3 regions of the Pseudomonas sp. C9-3 genome follow, and region 2 is predicted to be linked to each of the others. Evidence: predicted binding sites of a transcription regulator. Region 2 holds the regulator's gene; each other region holds the start of a gene.
What was found. Region 2 encodes LexA, which represses DNA repair genes until DNA is damaged. Its sites were predicted from a motif close to CTGTNTNNNNANACAG; they were not measured.

Region 1 (6,064 bases), 1.2 Mb from region 2:
CGGCGACCCTCGGGTCGCCGTTTTCGTTTGTGCGGCTCTTTGGTAGGAGTGGGCTTGGTCGCGAACAAGTTTCCCGGTTGTCTCAGTGCCAAGCGGTTCGCGAGCAAGCTCGCTCCTACAAGAGGGCCAAGGTGCTTGGGGGGATCAGCCTTGTACGGCCGAATCCACCATCTTGCGCGCGTGGGCCAGGGATTCCTTGGTCAGGTCGACGCCGCCGAGCATGCGCGCGACTTCCTCGATGCGTTCGGCCTTCTTCAGGTTGGCCACGGCGGTGCGGGTTTCGCTGGTATCACGGTCCTTGTGCACGAACAGGTGCTGGTGGCCCTGCGCGGCAACCTGCGGCAGGTGGGTGACGGTCAGCACCTGGCCGCGATCGCCGAGGCGGCGCAGCAACTGGCCGACCACTTCGGCTGTGGGGCCGCCGATGCCAACGTCCACCTCGTCAAAGACCAGCGTGGGAGTGCGTGATGTCTGTGCGGTAATCACCTGGATCGCCAGGCTGATGCGCGACAATTCGCCGCCGGAGGCAACCTTGGCCAAGCCTTTCAGCGGTTGGCCGGGGTTGGCGCTGACCAGGAATTCCAGTTGTTCGAGGCCATTGATCTGGGGCTCGTCCGAGCTGGATTCGCGCAGGTCGATGGCAAAGCGACCGCCGGGCATGCCCAGGCGCTGCATTTCCACTTCTACGGCCTTGGCCAGTTGTGGCGCGGCGCTCCGACGGATCTGGCTGAGCTCTTCGGCCTTCTCCTGATAATGGCGGGCGTAGGCGGCCAGTTCGTCGCCCAGGCGTTCCACGGCTTCGTCGTCGGCGTTCAGCGCTTCCAGTTCGTCGAGCAGGCGTTGCTGCAGGTCCTGTAGCTCGTGGGGCTGCACGCGGTGCTTGCGGGCGAGGCTATAGATAGCGTCCATGCGCTCTTCCAGTTGCTGCAGGCGCAGAGGGTCGGCGTCGAAGTGGTCGACGAAGCGATTCAGCTCGCCGATGGCTTCCTCGACCTGGATCTGTGCACTCGACAGCAGGTTCACCGCTTCGCTCAGCGCGGCCGGCTGGCTCTGGAAGGCAGTGAGGCGGTTGAGACTGGAGGTCAGTGCGGAGAGGACATTGCCAGCGTCGTTTTCGCTGCACAGTTCGACCACCTGGCGGCAGGCGGCGATCAGGCTGCCGGCGTTGCTCTGGGTCTTGTGTTCGGCTTCCAGGGCCTCCAGTTCGTTGTCACCCAGGCCGAGATTCTCCAGCTCTTCCAGCTGATAGCTGAGCAACTGGTGGCGAGCGCGCTGTTCCTCTCCGTTGCGTGACAGGCGGTCCAGTTCCTGATGGGTCTGCTTCCAGCGCTGTGCGGCGAGGTGTACCTGGCGCGCCAGGTCCTGGCTGCCGGCAAATTCGTCGAGCAGGCGGCGGTGAGTGTCGGCCTTGAGTAGCGACTGGTGCTCGTGCTGGCTGTGGATGTCGATCAGCAGTTCGCCCAGGTGCTTGAGGTCGCCCAGCGGGCAGGGCGTGCCATTGATGTAGGCGCGGGAGCGGCCTTCGGCGGTGATGACCCGGCGCAGGATGCATGGCCCGTCCTGTTCCAGGTCGCGCTCGGCGAGCCAGTCGCGGGCTTCGGCAATCGCGCTGACATCGAAACTGGCGAGAATGTCGGCCTTGTCGGAGTCGGGGCGTACCACGCCGCTGTCGGCACGATCACCCAGGGCGAGGCCGAGGGCGTCGAGCATGATCGACTTGCCGGCGCCGGTTTCGCCGGTGATCACGGTCATGCCGGCGGCGAGCTCGAGATCGAGGTGCTCGACGATGGCGTAATTGTGAACGGACAGATGAACCAGCATGGGCGGCGGCTCCGCAGATAGGTCTGTTTATTTATACAGTATTTTTTGCGGCTGGCAATTCTCCCTCGTCGCCTGCTGGTTGGTCCTTGAAGTCAAAGCCCTTGAAGTAAAAAAAACGCACCCCATATACACGGCAGAGCCGCGGACCATTGGGTTCGCCTTGTTTTCAAAGGCTTATTTTCTTTTTAGGAGAGTGGCATGTCTGACGAACAACAGACTCAGGATTCCCAGTTCAACGAGCAGCCCGAAGCCGGCGCTACCGGGGATCTGAACGCCCGCGTGCTGGAACTGGAAGAACAGGTAGCCGCGGCGAAGGATCAGAGCCTGCGCGCCGTTGCTGAGCTGCAGAACGTCCGCCGCCGTGCCGAGCAGGACGTGGAAAAAGCGCACAAGTTCGCCCTGGAGAAATTTGCCGGCGACCTGCTGCCGATCGTCGATACCCTCGAGCGCGCGCTGGAGATGTCGAACCCGGAAGATGAGGCGATCAAGCCGATGCGCGAAGGCATCGAGCTGACGCTGAAGATGTTCCACGACACACTGGTGCGCTACAACCTCGAGCCTGTCGACCCGCACGGCGAGCCGTTCAACCCTGAGCACCACCAGGCCATGGCCATGGAAGAGAGCATCCGCCTCGAGCCGGGCAGCGTGGTCAAGGTGTTCCAGAAGGGTTACCTGCTCAATGGTCGCCTGCTGCGTCCGGCCATGGTCGTGGTCAGCAAGGCACCGGAACAAACTCCGCCTTCGATCGACGAGAAGGCTTGAAATCCACCACCCGGTCCCCATCTGGGTAATCAACCGAGCCAAAGACCCGCAACAGGGTCAGCGCGGAATCTAATTTCTGGAGAGTGAAATATGGGCAAAATCATTGGTATCGACCTGGGGACCACCAACTCCTGTGTGTCCATCCTGGAGAACGGTAACGTCAAGGTCATCGAGAACGCCGAAGGCGCTCGTACCACCCCGTCGATCATCGGCTATGCCAACGACGGCGAAATCCTGGTAGGTCAGCCGGCCAAGCGCCAGGCTGTGACCAACCCGACCAACACCCTGTACGCCGTCAAGCGCCTGATCGGTCGCCGTTTCGAAGAAGACGTCGTACAGAAAGACATCAAGATGGTTCCGTACAAGATCGTCAAGGCTGATAACGGCGACGCGTGGGTCGAGGCCAAGGGCCAGAAGATGGCTCCGCCGCAGGTCTCCGCCGAAGTCCTGAAGAAGATGAAGAAGACCGCCGAGGACTACCTGGGCGAGCCGGTCACCGAAGCGGTCATCACCGTTCCGGCCTACTTCAACGACAGCCAGCGTCAAGCCACCAAGGACGCCGGCCGCATTGCCGGTCTGGACGTCAAGCGCATCATCAACGAGCCGACCGCGGCTGCGCTGGCTTATGGCCTGGACAAGGCCAAGGGTGACCACACCATCATCGTCTACGACCTGGGCGGCGGTACCTTCGACGTCTCCGTGATCGAGATCGCGGAAGTCGACGGCGAGCATCAGTTCGAAGTACTGGCCACCAACGGCGACACCTTCCTGGGTGGTGAAGACTTCGACCTGCGCCTGATCGACTACCTCGTTGAAGAGTTCAAGAAAGAATCCGGCATGGACCTCAAGGGCGACCCGCTGGCCATGCAGCGCCTGAAGGAAGCTGCCGAGAAGGCCAAGATCGAGCTGTCCTCGACCCAGCAGACCGACGTCAACCTGCCGTACGTCACCGCTGATGCATCCGGCCCGAAACACCTGAACGTCAAGGTTTCCCGTGCCAAGCTTGAATCCCTGGTGGAAGACCTGGTTACCCGTACCATCGAGCCGTGCCGCGTTGCGCTGAAAGACGCCGGCCTGGACGTCTCGAAGATCGACGAAGTGATCCTGGTCGGCGGTCAGACCCGCATGCCGCTGGTGCAGAAGACCGTTGCCGAGTTCTTCGGCAAGGAAGCGCGCAAGGACGTCAACCCGGATGAAGCCGTTGCCATGGGTGCTGCCATCCAGGGCGCCGTGCTGGCCGGCGACGTGAAGGACGTGCTGCTGCTCGACGTCACCCCGCTGACCCTGGGTATCGAAACCCTCGGTGGCGTGATGACCGCGCTGATCGACAAGAACACCACCATCCCGACCAAGAAGTCGCAGGTGTTCTCCACTGCCGATGACAACCAGGGCGCCGTGACCATCCATGTGCTGCAGGGCGAGCGCAAGCAAGCCGGGCAGAACAAGTCGCTGGGCAAGTTCGACCTGGCCGACATCCCGCCGGCTCCGCGCGGCGTGCCGCAGATCGAAGTGACCTTCGACATCGACGCCAACGGCATCCTGCATGTCGGCGCCAAGGACAAGGCCACCGGCAAGCAGCAGTCCATTGTGATCAAGGCCTCCTCCGGTCTGTCCGAGGACGAGATCCAGCAGATGGTCCGCGACGCCGAGGCGAATGCCGAGGAAGACCGCAAGTTCGAGGAACTGGCCGCTGCCCGCAACCAGGGTGACGCGCTGGTCCATGCGACTCGCAAGATGGTCACCGAGGCTGGCGACAAGGCCACTGCCGAGGAGAAGGCTGCCATCGAGAAGGCTCTTGGCGAGCTGGAAGTTGCCGTGAAGGGCGACGACAAGGCCGAGATCGAAGCGAAGATGAACGCGCTGTCCCAGGCGTCCACCCCGCTGGCGCAGAAGATGTACGCCGAACAGCCGCAGCCGGGTGCTGCCGCTCAGGGCGAGGCCGCTGACGACAAGGCAGGCGACGATGTCGTCGATGCCGAGTTCGAAGAGGTCAAGGAGAACAAGTAAGCCGCGTGCTTGCTTCCGCTCCGGCGCACCGACCAGCGTGTCGGTGCGCATGAAACGTCACGCGGGGGCTTGCTCCCGCGTTGGCGTGTCTGGGGGAACGGTTTTCAGAGTGCAGGAAAGTTATGGCCAAACGTGATTTTTACGAGGTACTGGGTGTCGAGCGCGGCGCCAGCGAAGCGGACCTGAAAAAGGCCTATCGCCGGCTCGCCATGAAGTTCCACCCGGACCGCAATCCCGGCGACAAGGAGGCCGAGGATAAATTCAAGGAGGCCAACGAGGCGTACGAGGTCCTGTCCGATGCCAGCAAGCGCGCGGCCTACGATCAGTACGGCCATGCCGGTGTCGATCCGCAGATGGGTGGCGGTGGTGCAGGCTTTGGTGGGGCGAGCTTCTCGGACATCTTCGGTGATGTCTTCAGCGATTTCTTCGGCGGTGCTGGCGGTCGCGGTGGTTCCCGTGGCGGTCCGGCGCGTGGCGCGGACTTGCGCTACACCCTGGACCTGGACCTGGAAGACGCGGTTCGCGGCACTACCGTGACTATCCGTGTTCCGACCCTGGTCGGCTGCAAGACCTGCAGCGGCAGTGGCGCCAAGCCCGGCACTACGCCGGTCACCTGTACCACCTGCGGTGGTATCGGCCAGGTGCGTATGCAGCAGGGTTTCTTCTCGGTGCAGCAGACCTGCCCGCGCTGCCATGGTAGCGGCAAGATGATCACCGACCCTTGTGGCTCCTGCCACGGCCAGGGCCGCGTAGAAGAACACAAGACCCTGTCGGTGAAAGTGCCGGCCGGTGTCGATACCGGTGACCGCATTCGCCTGACCGGCGAGGGCGAGGCCGGCGCCCACGGTGGCCCGGCAGGCGACCTGTACGTGGTGGTGAACGTGCGCGAGCACGATATCTTCCAGCGCGACGGCAAGCATCTGTACTGCGAAGTACCGATCAGCTTCGCCGATGCCGCCCTTGGAGGCGAGCTTGAAGTACCGACGCTCGATGGTCGCGTGAAGCTGAAGATTCCCGAAGGTACCCAGACCGGCAAGCTGTTCCGTCTGCGCGGCAAGGGCGTTGCCCCGGTGCGCGGCGGCGGTGCTGGCGACCTGATGTGTCGCGTGGTGGTGGAGACGCCGGTGCAGCTGGACAAGCGTCAGCGCGAGCTGCTCGAAGAGTTCCGTGGCACCCTGCAGGGCAACTCTTCCAACTCGCCCAAGGCCAGTGGCTGGTTCGAGGGCATGAAGCGCTTCTTCGACGATCTATGATGCAGGGCCCCGGCGGTGCGAATCGCCCGGGGCCTTTTTAGCTTGGAGCTGTTTTATATGCGACGTATAGCCGTAATGGGCGCCGCCGGGCGCATGGGCAAGACCCTGATCGAGGCCGTGCAGCAGACTGGCGGCAGCGCTGGCCTGACTGCTGCGGTGGACCGCCCGGACAGCACCCTGGTGGGCGCCGACGCGGGCGAGCTGGCCGGCCTGGGCCGTAT
Region 2 (6,064 bases):
CGGTGTGCAGATGGCTGGTCGTCTCGCCGAAGGTGGCGACATGGGCATGGACGACGAAGGTCCGCGCGTCCTGCACTGAGTCCTGCCGCCTCACCGCGCTCGCGGTGAGGCTTCTTGTTCAGTTCATCCCAGACGAATATTCAGACTCTGCGCCTGGCCGGCAACGGCAGCGCGGGAAAGCTGCCTGCGCGCGTTTTCGCTGAGATTCAGCCAGCTCACCACCGTGTGGCTGTTGCCCAGGCGTAGCGCTTCGCAGGCCAGGGCCTGTGCTGCAGCCTGGTCGCGGGCAGGCAGCAGGAGGATGCGTTCGCGGTTCAGGCCGGCCTTGCGCAGCCAGTCCGGCGTCAGGCTGGAGGGTGGGGCGATCAGTGTCAGCCAGCGGGAATCGCTTTCCTCGCTGAGTCCACGGAGCATCGGCGCCAGCAGCGTCAGGCATTGGCCGGGTAGTCCGCGCAGGGCAATCTCGCTGAAGGCGCTATCGTCGGCAACCGGTTCGGCTTCCAGCAGTTCAGGGAGCAGGGGAGCAGTACCGCTCGCCCAGAGTGCTTCCTGGAACAGCGGGAGTTGCGGCAGGTTCTGTGGCTGCGGGTACTGCATGGTTGTCTCCTGTTCAGCGACGGATCACGCCGACGCTCAAGCCTTCGATGACCAGTTCCTGTTCCTTGAGGTCCACCTCGATGGGGGCGAACTCCGGGTTCTCGGCGAGCAGCCAGACCTTGCTGCCTTCGCGCTTGAAACGCTTCACCGTGACTTCTTCACCCAGGCGAGCGACCACGATCTGGCCGTTGCGCGCCTCGCGAGTGACGTGCACGGCGAGCAGGTCGCCGTCCATGATGCCGACGTCCTTCATGCTCTGGCCGCGTATGCGCAGCAGGTAGTCCGCCGGCGGATTGAAGAAGGTGGGGTTGATCCGGCAGGTGTCGTCGACGTTCTGCTCGGCGAGGATCGGCGCGCCGGCAGCGACGCGGCCGATGATCGGCAGTTCGTCGTCATTGGCAGCGGCCTTGGGCTCGAAGCCAGGGATGCGAATGCCGCGGGAGGCGCCTGGGGTCATCTCGATGGCGCCTTTGCGGGCGAGGGCTTTCAGGTGCTCCTCGGCGGCGTTGGGCGACTTAAAGCCGAGTTCCTGGGCGATCTCCGCGCGGGTGGGCGGATAGCCGTTGGCTTCCAGGCAGCGTTTGATGAAGGCGAGGATCTCGGCTTGGCGCGGCGTGAGCTTCAGCATGTCCATACTCTGGCTTTTTATACAGTGCCTGGAATTATATACAGTGATGGCGGGCTGGCAATGCTTTTATTGGGCGAGGCTGTTGGTGGAACGTTCGTGCATGTAACCTTTGGACGCTGGCAGGCGTCTTGCTGTACATACGGTCTCTCGTCGCATTGCCATGATATTGGTAACAATCCATCGCACTTTGCTTGACAATAGAAGACGCTGAAACGTATGTTTCAAACAAGTGTTTGTCAGGCGGAGTAGCCATGGCCCAGTCGGAAACCGTCGAACGCATCCTGGATGCTGCGGAACAGCTGTTCGCGGAGAAAGGCTTCGCCGAAACCTCCTTGCGTCTGATCACCAGCAAGGCGGGGGTGAACCTCGCGGCGGTGAACTACCACTTCGGCTCGAAGAAGGCGCTGATCCAGGCGGTCTTCTCGCGCTTCCTCGGCCCGTTCTGCGCCAGTCTCGAGAAGGAGCTGGATCGCCGCCAGGCCAAGCCCGATGCGCCGCGTGCCACGCTGGAAGAGCTGCTTGAACTGCTCGTGGTCCAGGCCATGGCCGTCAAGCCGCGCAGCGGCAATGACCTGTCCATCTTCATGCGCCTGCTGGGCCTGGCGTTCAGCCAGAGCCAGGGGCACCTGCGCAAGTACCTCGAAGAGGTCTATGGCAAGGTGTTCCGCCGCTACATGCTGCTGGTGAACGAGTCCGCGCCGCGTCTGCCGCCGCTGGAACTCTTCTGGCGCGTGCACTTCATGCTGGGTACTGCGGTGTTCAGCATGTCCGGCATCAAGGCGTTGCGCGCCATGGCCGAGAACGATTTCGGGGTGAATACTTCGATCGAGCAGGTGATGCGTCTGATGGTGCCGTTCCTGGCCGCCGGGATGCGCGCCGACAGCGGCGTCAGCGATCCTTCGCTGGCTGGCGCCCAGCTCAAGCCGCGCACCAAATCCAGCACCGCGCCGGCACCCGCCAAGGTTTGATCCAGGGCCCGGCCTTGCGCTGGGCTGTATCGGCCTGATCGGCTACAGTAGCCGGCCATGGCTGATCTCGATCTTCTGCATATCTCCCTTGCTGACCAGATGCTCTACGGCTTTGCCGCTGGGCACCTTGTCGTGCGTTTTCCTATATCCAGCGCCGCCAACGGCGGGGGCGAATGCAACGGTTCCGGCTGCACGCCGCGCGGCTTGCACCAGATTCGCGCGCGTATCGGCGAGGGGCTGCCCAAAGGTGCGGTGCTGAAAGGGCGCCGCTGGACTGGCGAGACCTGGACGGCCGCTCTTCACGATGAGTTTTCCGGCCGTGACTGGATCCTCTCGCGAATCCTCTGGCTCAGTGGCTGCGAGCCGGGGCGCAACCGGTTGGGCAAGATCGATACCTTCCGCCGCTACATCTACCTGCACGGTACGCCGGACTGCGAGCCCATGGGCACGCCGCTGTCCCATGGCTGTATCCGCCTGCGCAACGACGACCTGCTGGAACTCTTTCCCAGGGTTCCCCTCCATTGCCGGGTCCGAATCGAAGAGGCCGCCTGTCCCGAGTGGCGCGTGGCGCAATTGAATTGAAAGGAATGTACATGCAAGGCTCACTGATGCTCGACATCGGCGGCACCTGGCTCACCGCCGAGGACCGCCAGATCCTGCGCCAGCCGGAAGTCGGCGGCCTGATCATCTTCGCCCGCAACATCGAGTCTCCGCGCCAGGTGCGCGAGTTGATGGCCGCCATCCGTGCGGTGCGCCCCGATTTGCTGCTCGCGGTGGACCAGGAAGGTGGCCGCGTGCAGCGCCTGCGCCAGGGCTTCCTGCGTCTGCCGGCCATGCGTGCCATCGCCGATAACGCCAATGCCGAACGACTGGCCGAGCAGTGCGGCTGGCTGATGGCGACCGAGGTGCTGGCGGTGGGGCTCGACCTGAGCTTCGCTCCGGTGCTGGATCTGGACCACCAGCGCAGCGCCGTCGTCGGCAGCCGCGCCTTCGAAGGCAATCCGGAGCGTGCCGTTGCGCTGGCTGGTGCGTTCATTCGTGGTATGCGCGCCGCCGGCATGGCCTCTACCGGCAAGCACTTCCCCGGCCACGGTTGGGCGGAAGTCGATTCCCATGTGGGGATTCCCGAGGACGAGCGCACGCTGGAGCAGATCCGCGCCGTGGACCTGGTGCCGTTCCAGCGTCTTTCCGGCGAGCTGGATGCGCTGATGCCGGCCCACGTGATCTACCCGCAGGTCGACCCGAATCCAGCCGGCTTCTCCCGTCGCTGGCTGCAGGACATCCTGCGCGGCGAACTGGGCTTCGACGGCGTGATCTTCAGCGATGACCTGTCCATGGCCGGCGCCCATGTGGTCGGCGATGCCGCCAACCGCATCGAGGCGGCCCTGAGTGCCGGCTGCGACATGGGGCTGGTGTGCAATGACCGCGCCTCCGCCGAGCTGGCCCTGAGTGCCCTGCAGCGCCTGAAGGTCAGCGCGCCGCAGCGCCTTGAACGCATGCGTGCCAAAGCCTGGCCGGGCATCGAATACAAGCAACTGCCGCGTTGGCAACAAGCCGTCGGCGAACTGCGTGCCGCACAACTGATCGACTAAGGATTTGCCATGACTGTCTACGCCATCATCGGCGGTACCGGCCTGACCCAATTGGAAGGGTTGACCCTGAAGGATGCCATCGAGCTGGAGACGCCCTACGGTGCCCCCTCGGCGGCCGTTCAGCGCGGCGAGTTCGCCGGCCGCGAGGTGCTGTTCCTCGCTCGCCACGGCCATCCGCACCGTTTCCCGCCGCATCAGGTGAACTACCGCGCCAACCTCTGGGCGCTGCAGCAGGCTGGCGCCCAGGCTGTGCTCGCGGTGAACGCCGTGGGCGGCATCCATGCTGCGATGGGGAGTGGTCACCTGTGTGTGCCGCACCAGATCGTCGATTACACCTGGGGGCGCGAGCACACCTATTTCGCCGGCGACATTGACCATGTCACCCATATCGACTTCAGCCACCCCTACGATGAGCCGCTGCGCCAGAAGCTGATCGTCGCACTGCAGGCGTTGGGTTATGCGTACAGCAGTCATGGTGTCTACGCGGCAACCCAGGGGCCGCGCCTGGAAACCGTGGCGGAGATCGCCAAGCTGGAGCGCGACGGCTGCGACATCGTCGGCATGACCGGTATGCCCGAAGCCGCGCTGGCACGTGAGCTGGATCTGCCATATGCCTGCCTGTCGCTGGTGGTGAATCCGGCGGCGGGCAAGTCCAGCGGCATCATCACCATGGCCGAGATCGAGCAGGCGCTGCACGACGGCATCGGCAAGGTGCGCGAGGTGCTGGGGCGCGTGCTGGTGAGCTGAGCCTATACTGTAGGAGCGAGCGAACCGCTTGGCACCGCGCCTTGCGGGTTCGCGAGCAAGCTCGCTCCTACGAAGAGCAAAAGAAAAAGCCCGGCGATTGCCGGGCTTTTTCTTTATTGCGCGGGCTGGGCCGGCGGTGGGGCGTCGAAGCCACCGTCTGCCGGAGCGGCCGGTGCAGGCTGCTGCGGTGCGTCCGGGCCGGTCGGCGCCTCGTCTTCCATGCCCGGCGGTGGGGCGGCGGCCGGCTTGGCGTTGAGCGGGGTCACTTTAATCAACATGCCCAGGCTCGGGTGGTCGAGGTAGGTCAGCACGCTGTTCTTCAGGCTGGCTTCCTGGACCATGTGCTGGCTGGCGGCGAGCAGGCCGTCCTGGCCGAACTGGTTGATCCAGAAATCGGTCTGGGTGTTCACGAAGCGTTGTTGGCTGAGAGTGACGGTACCTTCCACCGGGAAGTGGCTGTCACGCTGGGTGCCCTCCGTCAGGGAAACCTTCACCGGGTTGGCATCGATCTCCTGGCGCCAGGCCTTGTGCATCAGCACCTGGAAGCCTTCGTTCTGCTTGAGCTTGGCGACCTGGGCGTCCATGGCGGTAGGGCGCGAGCTGTCCGGGCCGGGCGGTTGCGCACCCTTGGCCCAGTCATCCGGGGCGGGGCGACTGGCGAGCACGACGTCGCCGGACTGCTGGAAGAGGATCAGCTCTACCTGGTAAGGCTCGGCAAAGGCCGCCGGCGACAGCAGTGCCAGCGACAGCAGCAGGGGTTGGAACAGGCGCATTGCACGGAATCCTTAGTGAGTCTGTGGCGTGAGGCGCTCGAGCAGCGCTTCCAGCGTGTTGAACCGTTCTTCCGGGCGCTCCATGGGCACCTGGAACTTGAAGAGGGTGGCCCCTTCGAATTTGTACCGATTGGGCTGGCTCTGGATCATCTTGATCAGCACCAGCGGGTCGACGCAGGTATCGGCGGCGAATTCTACCCGGCCTCCCTGGGGCCCGGCATCTACCTTCACTATCCCGAGCTTTTCCGCCTGCAGTTTCAGCAAAGTCAGACGGATCAGGTTCTTCGCCGGCTCTGGCAGCAGGCCGAATCGGTCGATCATTTCCACCTGCAGTTCGCGCAGGCCGTCTTCGTCGGCGGCGTTGGCGATGCGCTTGTAGAGGATCAGGCGGGCGTGGACGTCCGGCAGGTAGTCTTCCGGGATCAGCGCCGGTACGCGCAGGTTGATGTCCGGGCCGCCGCCCAGCGGCTGTTCCAGGTTCGGCTGCTCGCCCTTGCGGATGGCCTTTACGGCGCGCTCGAGCATTTCCATATAGAGGGTGAAGCCCACCGCCTGGATCTGCCCGCTCTGGCCATCGCCGAGCAGTTCGCCGGCGCCGCGGATCTCCAGGTCATGGGTGGCCAGCACGAAGCCGGCGCCGAGGTCCTGGGCGTTGGCGATGGCTTCCAGGCGCTTCTCGGCGTCCGGGGTCATCTGCTTGCGTGGCGGGGTGAGCAGATAGGCGTAGGCCTGGTGGTGGCTGCGGCCGACCCGGCCGCG
Region 3 (6,064 bases), 1.6 Mb from region 2:
CGCGCGCTGTGCGAATTCACCGCCAAGGAAGGTGACCTCGACCTGCGCTTCACCCCCGCGCCCACTGCCCAGGAAGGCATGGCCGGGCACGCCACGGTGGTCTCGCGCCGGGGCCTGGGCTATATCGCCGAGCTACCGCTGCGCGGGGAGTATCCGGGGCTGGTGGTCAGCGGCCGCGCCGATGGCTACGACCCCGACGCCAATCTGCTGGAAGAGATCAAGACCCACCGAGGCGACGTCGCGCGCATCCCGCAGAACCACCGGCTGCTGCACTGGGCGCAGGTGAAGGTTTACGGCTGGCTGCTCTGCCAGACACTGGAGATCGACGCCATCGATCTCGCCGTCGTCTACTTCAACGTCATCACCCAGAAGGAAACGGTATTCCGCGAGCGCTTCGCCGCCGATGACCTGCGTACCTTCTTCGAGCTGCAATGCAGCCGCTTCGTGAAATGGGCCGAGCAGGAAAGCGCCCACCGCATCGAGCGTGACCAGGGCCTGGAAGCGCTGCGCTTCCCCTACGCCGACTTCCGCCAGGGCCAGCGCATGCTCGCCGAATCGGTCTACCGCGCCGCCCGCGACGGCCAGACGCTGATGGCCCAGGCCACCACCGGCATCGGCAAGACCCTCGGCACCCTGTTCCCGCAGCTCAAGGCCTTCCCCGGCCAGAAGCTCGACCGGCTGTTCTTCCTCACCGCCAAGACTCCCGGCCGGCGCCTGGCCCTCGACGCCCTGGCGACCCTGCGCCAGCAGGACGCCGCGCAGCCGCTGCGGGTGCTGGAGCACGTCGCCCGCGACAAGGCCTGCGAGCACCCGGACAAATCCTGCCACGGCGATTCCTGCCCCTTGGCCAAGGGTTTCTACGACCGCCTGCCCGCCGCCCGCGAGGCCGCGCTCAAGCATCGCTGGCTGACCCAGGAAGCACTGCGCGACGTGGCGCTGCAGCACCAGGTCTGCCCCTACTACCTGAGCCAGGAACTGTGCCGCTGGGCCGACGTGGTGGTGGGCGACTACAACTACTACTTCGACATGAACGCCCTGCTCTACGGCCTTACCGTGCTCAACGACTGGAAGGTCACCCTGCTGGTGGACGAGGCGCACAACCTCATCGAGCGCGGCCGCGGCATGTACAGCGCCGAACTGGACCAGTCCGAGTTCAACGCCCTGCGCAAGGTAGCCCCGGCCGGGTTGAAAGGCGTGCTGGAGCGCGTCGGCCGCCACTGGAACCAGATGCACCGCGACCAGGAGGTCGATTACCAGATCTACCCGACGGTGCCCGACCTGTTCATCGCCGCGCTGCAGAAAGCCGTCAGCGCCATCACCGACCACCTCACGGACCAGCCCACCGGCAACGAGGCCGAACTGCTGCGTTTCTACCTCGACGCCATGCTGTTCTGCCGGCTGGCCGAAGCCTACGGACCACACTCGCTGTTCGACATCACCCGCCACGACGGCAGCGGCCAGCGCACGCTCTCCACCCTGTGCCTGCGCAACGTGGTGCCGGCGCCCTTCCTCGAACCACGCTTCGAGGCGGCCCACAGCACCACGCTGTTCTCCGCCACGCTGAACCCGGCCAATTACTACGCCGACCTGCTCGGCCTGCCGGAAGACACTACCTGGCGCGAAGTGGAATCGCCCTTCCGCGCGGAGCAACTGGAAGTCCACGCGCTGAGCAACCTATCCACCCGCTACCAGCACCGCGAGGCCAGCCTGTCGCCAATCAGCACGCTGATGGCCCGGCAGTTCCGCGCACGTCCCGGCAACTACCTGGCCTTCTTCAGCAGCTACGCCTACCTGCAGCAGGCGCTGGAGCGCTTCGCCGCCGAGCACCCGGACATTCCGCGCTGGGTACAGTCGCGCAGCATGAACGAGATCGAGCGCCAGGCTTTCCTCGACCGCTTCACCCCACACTCGCAGGGCATCGGCTTCGCCGTGCTCGGCGGCGCCTTCGGCGAGGGCATCGACCTGCCGGGCGACCGCCTGATCGGCGCCTTCATCGCCACGCTGGGCCTGCCGCAGGTGAACGAGGTCAACGAGGAGATCAAGCAGCGCATGCAGGCCATGTTCGGCGATGGCTACGACTACACCTACCTGTTCCCCGGCTTGCAGAAGGTCGTCCAAGCGGCCGGCCGGGTGATCCGTACGCCGACGGATTCGGGGGTGATCTACCTGCTCGATGATCGATTCAACCAGCCGGCGGTGCGGCGGTTGTTGCCGGGGTGGTGGAAGCCGGAGCGGCTGAGGTTCGTTGCCGATCCGCCGCGCTCGAAAGAGCCGCAAGGTTTTTTGCTGCTGTAACGCATTGCGGGGATTTTCACTTGGGGAATGGCCTTGTGCCGTGCGGTTCGCGAGCAAGCTCGCTCCTACGAAGGGTGCACTGGCTTTACCTGTAGGAGCGAGCTTGCTCGCGAACCCGCTCAGCGCCAGCCTTGCCGGCTGATCGCGGAGAAGCTCCGCTGCTACGAGAACAGAAATACTGGAGTCGATCTATCGAAGGGCTCCGTCGCGTCCGAATGGCCGTCAGACCAACCGCCATTGACGACACCACCCCATCAGATAAACTGTATATCCATACAGTTATATCCGAGCAATCCCATGCCACACCCATCCATCCTTCCCCCCCGGCCCTCCTGCCGGGCGCATGACTGTCGCCGCTCGCCGGCCGGGAGGCCGTGATGGGCAGCGTGGTTGCGCTCGACACCCTGTTCCACCAGCGCCAGGTCTGGAAAGGCCAGCCCCAGGGCCTGCCACCCAGCCAGCAACCCACCGGCCACGCCGTGCTGGACCAGGCCCTGCCCACCGGTGGCTGGCCGGAAGCCGCCCTCAGCGAAATCCTCCTGGCCCAGGAAGGCGTCGGCGAGCTTCAGTTGGTCTGGCCAACCCTCGCGCGGCTCAGCGCAGCCGGCGAGCGCATCGTGCTGGTCGCGCCGCCCCACGTACCCTACCCGGCCGCCTGGCAGGCCGCCGGCGTGATGCTCGACCAACTGGCCATCGTCCGCGCCGAAGGCCGCGATGCCCTCTGGGCCGCCGAACAGTGCCTGCGCTCGGGCAGTTGCGGCGCCGTGCTGTGCTGGCCGCAGCAGGCCGACGACCGCGCCCTGCGCCGCCTGCAGGTGGCTGCCGAGACCGGACAGACCCTGGCCATCGCCTATCGTTCGCAGCGCGAAGCGCTCAACCCCTCGCCCGCCGCGTTGCGCCTGGCGCTGGACGCCACCCCGGCACAGCTGCGCGTACTCAAGTGCCGGGGTGGGCTGGCGCCGGCGCGGCCCATCCCGTTGCCCTGGCACTGAGGCCGCCATGCTCTGGGCCTGCATTCTCCTGCCACAACTGGCGATGGACGGCGCGCTCCGTGGCCGTCCCGAGCCGGGCGCCGCCCTGGCACTGCTCACCGGACCAGCGCAACGCCGCGTGCTGCAAGCGGTGAACCCGGCGGCACGGGCGCTGGGGCTCAAGCCCGGCCAGTCGCTCACCGCCGCCCAGGCCCTGAGCCGCGATTTCGAAACCGCCGAGTACGACCTGCGCGAAGTGCAGCGCTGGCAGGACCTGCTGGCCGCCTGGGGCTACGGTTTCAGCTCGCAGGTCAGCCAGCACTACCCGCGTGCGCTGCTGATGGAAGTACAGTCCAGCCTGCAACTGTTCGGCCCCTGGCCACGCTTCGAAGCGCGCCTGCGCGAGGAGTTGAACGCCCTGGGTTTTCGTCACCGCATCACCGCTGCGCCCAATCCGGCCGCCGCGCGCATCCTCGCCAATGGCCACGATGGCGTGGCGATCCACGACAACCAGCAACTGCGCCAGTACCTGGGCAGGATGCCGCTGGAACGCCTCGGCCTGGAGCGCGACGTCGTCACCTCGCTGAGCCGCATGGGCCTGCGCAGCCTGCAGCAACTGCTCGCCCTGCCGCGCGAGAGCCTGGCCCGGCGCTTCCCGCCGCAGGTACTGCGCCAGGTCGACACCCTGCTCGGCCAGCGCCCGCTGGCCCTGGAGTTCTACCGGCCACCGGACAGTTTCAAGTCGCGCATCGAGCTGAACTTCGACGTGGAATCCACCCAGGCGTTGCTCTTCCCGCTGCGCCGCCTGACCGCCGACCTGGGCGCCTTCCTCGCCGGGCGCGATAGCGGCGTGCAGCGCTTCGTCCTGCATCTGGAGCACCACGACGGCCCGGACACACAGATGCCGGTGGGCCTGCTCAGCGCCGAGCGCGAGGCGACGATGCTCTTCGAGCTGAGCCGGGGCCGCCTGGAACAACTGCAACTGCGCGCCCCGGTGCACAGCGTGCGGCTCACCGCCGACGACTTGCCGCCCTTCGTGCCGCAACACCGCGAGCTGTTCGACGACCGCCCGCAGCAATCACAACCCTGGGAACAGCTGCGCGAACGCCTGCGCGCACGCCTGGGCGACGACGCCGTACACGGCCTCGGCGGCCTCGCCGAGCATCGCCCGGAGCGCGCCTGGCAAGGCAACTCCACGCCGCGCCTGCCCACTACCGAGGTCCCGCGCCCCGGCTGGCTGCTGGCAGAACCGCAACCGCTGCGCGAATTCGCCCCGACCCTGCTGGCCGGCCCGGAGCGCATCGAGTCCGGCTGGTGGGACGGCGAGGACATCCGCCGCGACTACTATCAGGTGCGCACCCGCAGCGGCCAGCGCGCCTGGGTGTTCCGCCCGGTGGGCGACGACGGCCCGTTGCTGCTGCACGGCTGGTTCGCATGAACGCGCCGGATGAAGGCCCCGACTACGCCGAGCTGCACTGCCTGTCCAATTTCAGCTTCCAGCGCGGCGCCTCCAGCGCGGCCGAGCTGTTCGAGCGGGCGAAGAAGCTGGGCTACCGCGCCCTGGCGATCACCGACGAATGCAGCCTGGCCGGCATCGTCCGCGCCTGGCAGGCGTCGAAGGAAACCGAGATTCCCCTGATCACCGGCAGCGAACTGAGCATCGAGCAGGGCCCGAAGCTGGTGCTGCTGGCGGAGAACCTCACTGGCTACGAAAACCTCTGCCGCCTGCTCACCCACGCCCGGCGTCGCGCCGAGAAAGGCAGCTACCGTCTGGTGCGCGCGGACTTCGACGGCAACCTCGACCACCTGCTGGCGATCTGGCTGCCGCGAGACGACCAGGACGATGACGGCCTGTGGCTGCGCGAACGCTTCCCCGAGCGCCTGTGGTTGGGCGTCGAGCTGCACAAGGGCCCTGACGACGCCGGCAAGCTGCATCGCCTGCGCGATCAGGCCGTGCACCTGGCCATCCCCGCCGTGGCCTGCGGCGACGTGCACATGCATATCCGCGGCCGCCGCGCCCTGCAGGACTGCATGACCGCCATCCGCCAGCACCTGCCGGTGCACGAGGCCGGCCAGTACCTCTATCCCAATGGCGAGCGGCATCTGCGGCCGAAAGAAGCGCTGGCGGCGATCTATCCGGCCGAGTTGTTGGCGGAGACGGTGAAGATCGCCGAGCGCTGCAGCTTCAATCTCGGTCAACTGGATTATCAGTACCCGCGCGAGCTGGTGCCAGAAGGTCATACGCCCACCACCTGGCTGCGGGAGAAGACCGAGGAAGGCATCCTGTGCCGCTGGAAAGACGGCGCCGATGCCGCCGTCCGCCAGCGTGTCGAGGATGAGCTCGCGCTGATCGCCGAGCTTGAGTACGACAGCTACTTCCTCACGGTCTACGACATCGTCGCCTTTGCCCGCAGCCAGAGCATTCTCTGTCAGGGACGCGGCTCGGCGGCCAACTCGGTGGTCTGCTTCGCCCTTGGCATCACCGAGCTGGACCCGACCCGCGAACACGTACACCTGCTGTTCGAACGCTTCATCTCCCGCGAACGCAACGAGCCGCCAGACATTGACGTCGACTTCGAGCACGACCGCCGCGAGGAAGTTATCCAGTACGTGTTCCGCCGCTATGGCCGCACGCGCGCTGCGCTCACCGCCGTGGCCAGCACCTACCGCGGCGCCGGCGCCGTGCGCGACGTGGCCAAGGCGCTGGGGCTGCCGCCGGACCAGGTCGGCGCACTGGCCGACTGCTGCGGCGCCTGGAGCCGCGAAGCGCCGCACCCCGACCGCCTGCGCGAAACCGG

Region 1: recN (DNA repair protein RecN) is a predicted target of LexA. The motif match lies at 1,845-1,860, and genes of this name have one in related genera.
Region 3: imuA (translesion DNA synthesis-associated protein ImuA) is a predicted target of LexA. The motif match lies at 2,559-2,574, and genes of this name have one in related genera.

Annotation. Positions count from the first base shown of each region.
Region 1 covers NZ_CP135919.1:4,857,475-4,863,538, reverse strand. Annotated here, with positions in the region: gene recN (DNA repair protein RecN) at 145-1,821, opposite strand; gene grpE (nucleotide exchange factor GrpE) at 2,020-2,583, shown strand; gene dnaK (molecular chaperone DnaK) at 2,674-4,590, shown strand; gene dnaJ (molecular chaperone DnaJ) at 4,713-5,843, shown strand; gene dapB (4-hydroxy-tetrahydrodipicolinate reductase) at 5,901-6,064, shown strand, end outside.
Region 2 covers NZ_CP135919.1:3,666,624-3,672,687, reverse strand. Annotated here, with positions in the region: gene RS899_RS16610 (hypothetical protein) at 1-79, shown strand, start outside; gene sulA (SOS-induced cell division inhibitor SulA) at 124-597, opposite strand; gene lexA (transcriptional repressor LexA) at 611-1,225, opposite strand; gene RS899_RS16595 (TetR/AcrR family transcriptional regulator) at 1,477-2,193, shown strand; gene RS899_RS16590 (L,D-transpeptidase) at 2,251-2,775, shown strand; gene nagZ (beta-N-acetylhexosaminidase) at 2,787-3,785, shown strand; gene RS899_RS16580 (S-methyl-5'-thioinosine phosphorylase) at 3,795-4,532, shown strand; gene RS899_RS16575 (CsiV family protein) at 4,646-5,305, opposite strand; gene mfd (transcription-repair coupling factor) at 5,318-6,064, opposite strand, start outside.
Region 3 covers NZ_CP135919.1:2,049,429-2,055,492, reverse strand. Annotated here, with positions in the region: gene RS899_RS09350 (ATP-dependent DNA helicase) at 1-2,295, shown strand, start outside; gene imuA (translesion DNA synthesis-associated protein ImuA) at 2,673-3,287, shown strand; gene RS899_RS09340 (DNA polymerase Y family protein) at 3,295-4,704, shown strand; gene RS899_RS09335 (error-prone DNA polymerase) at 4,701-6,064, shown strand, end outside.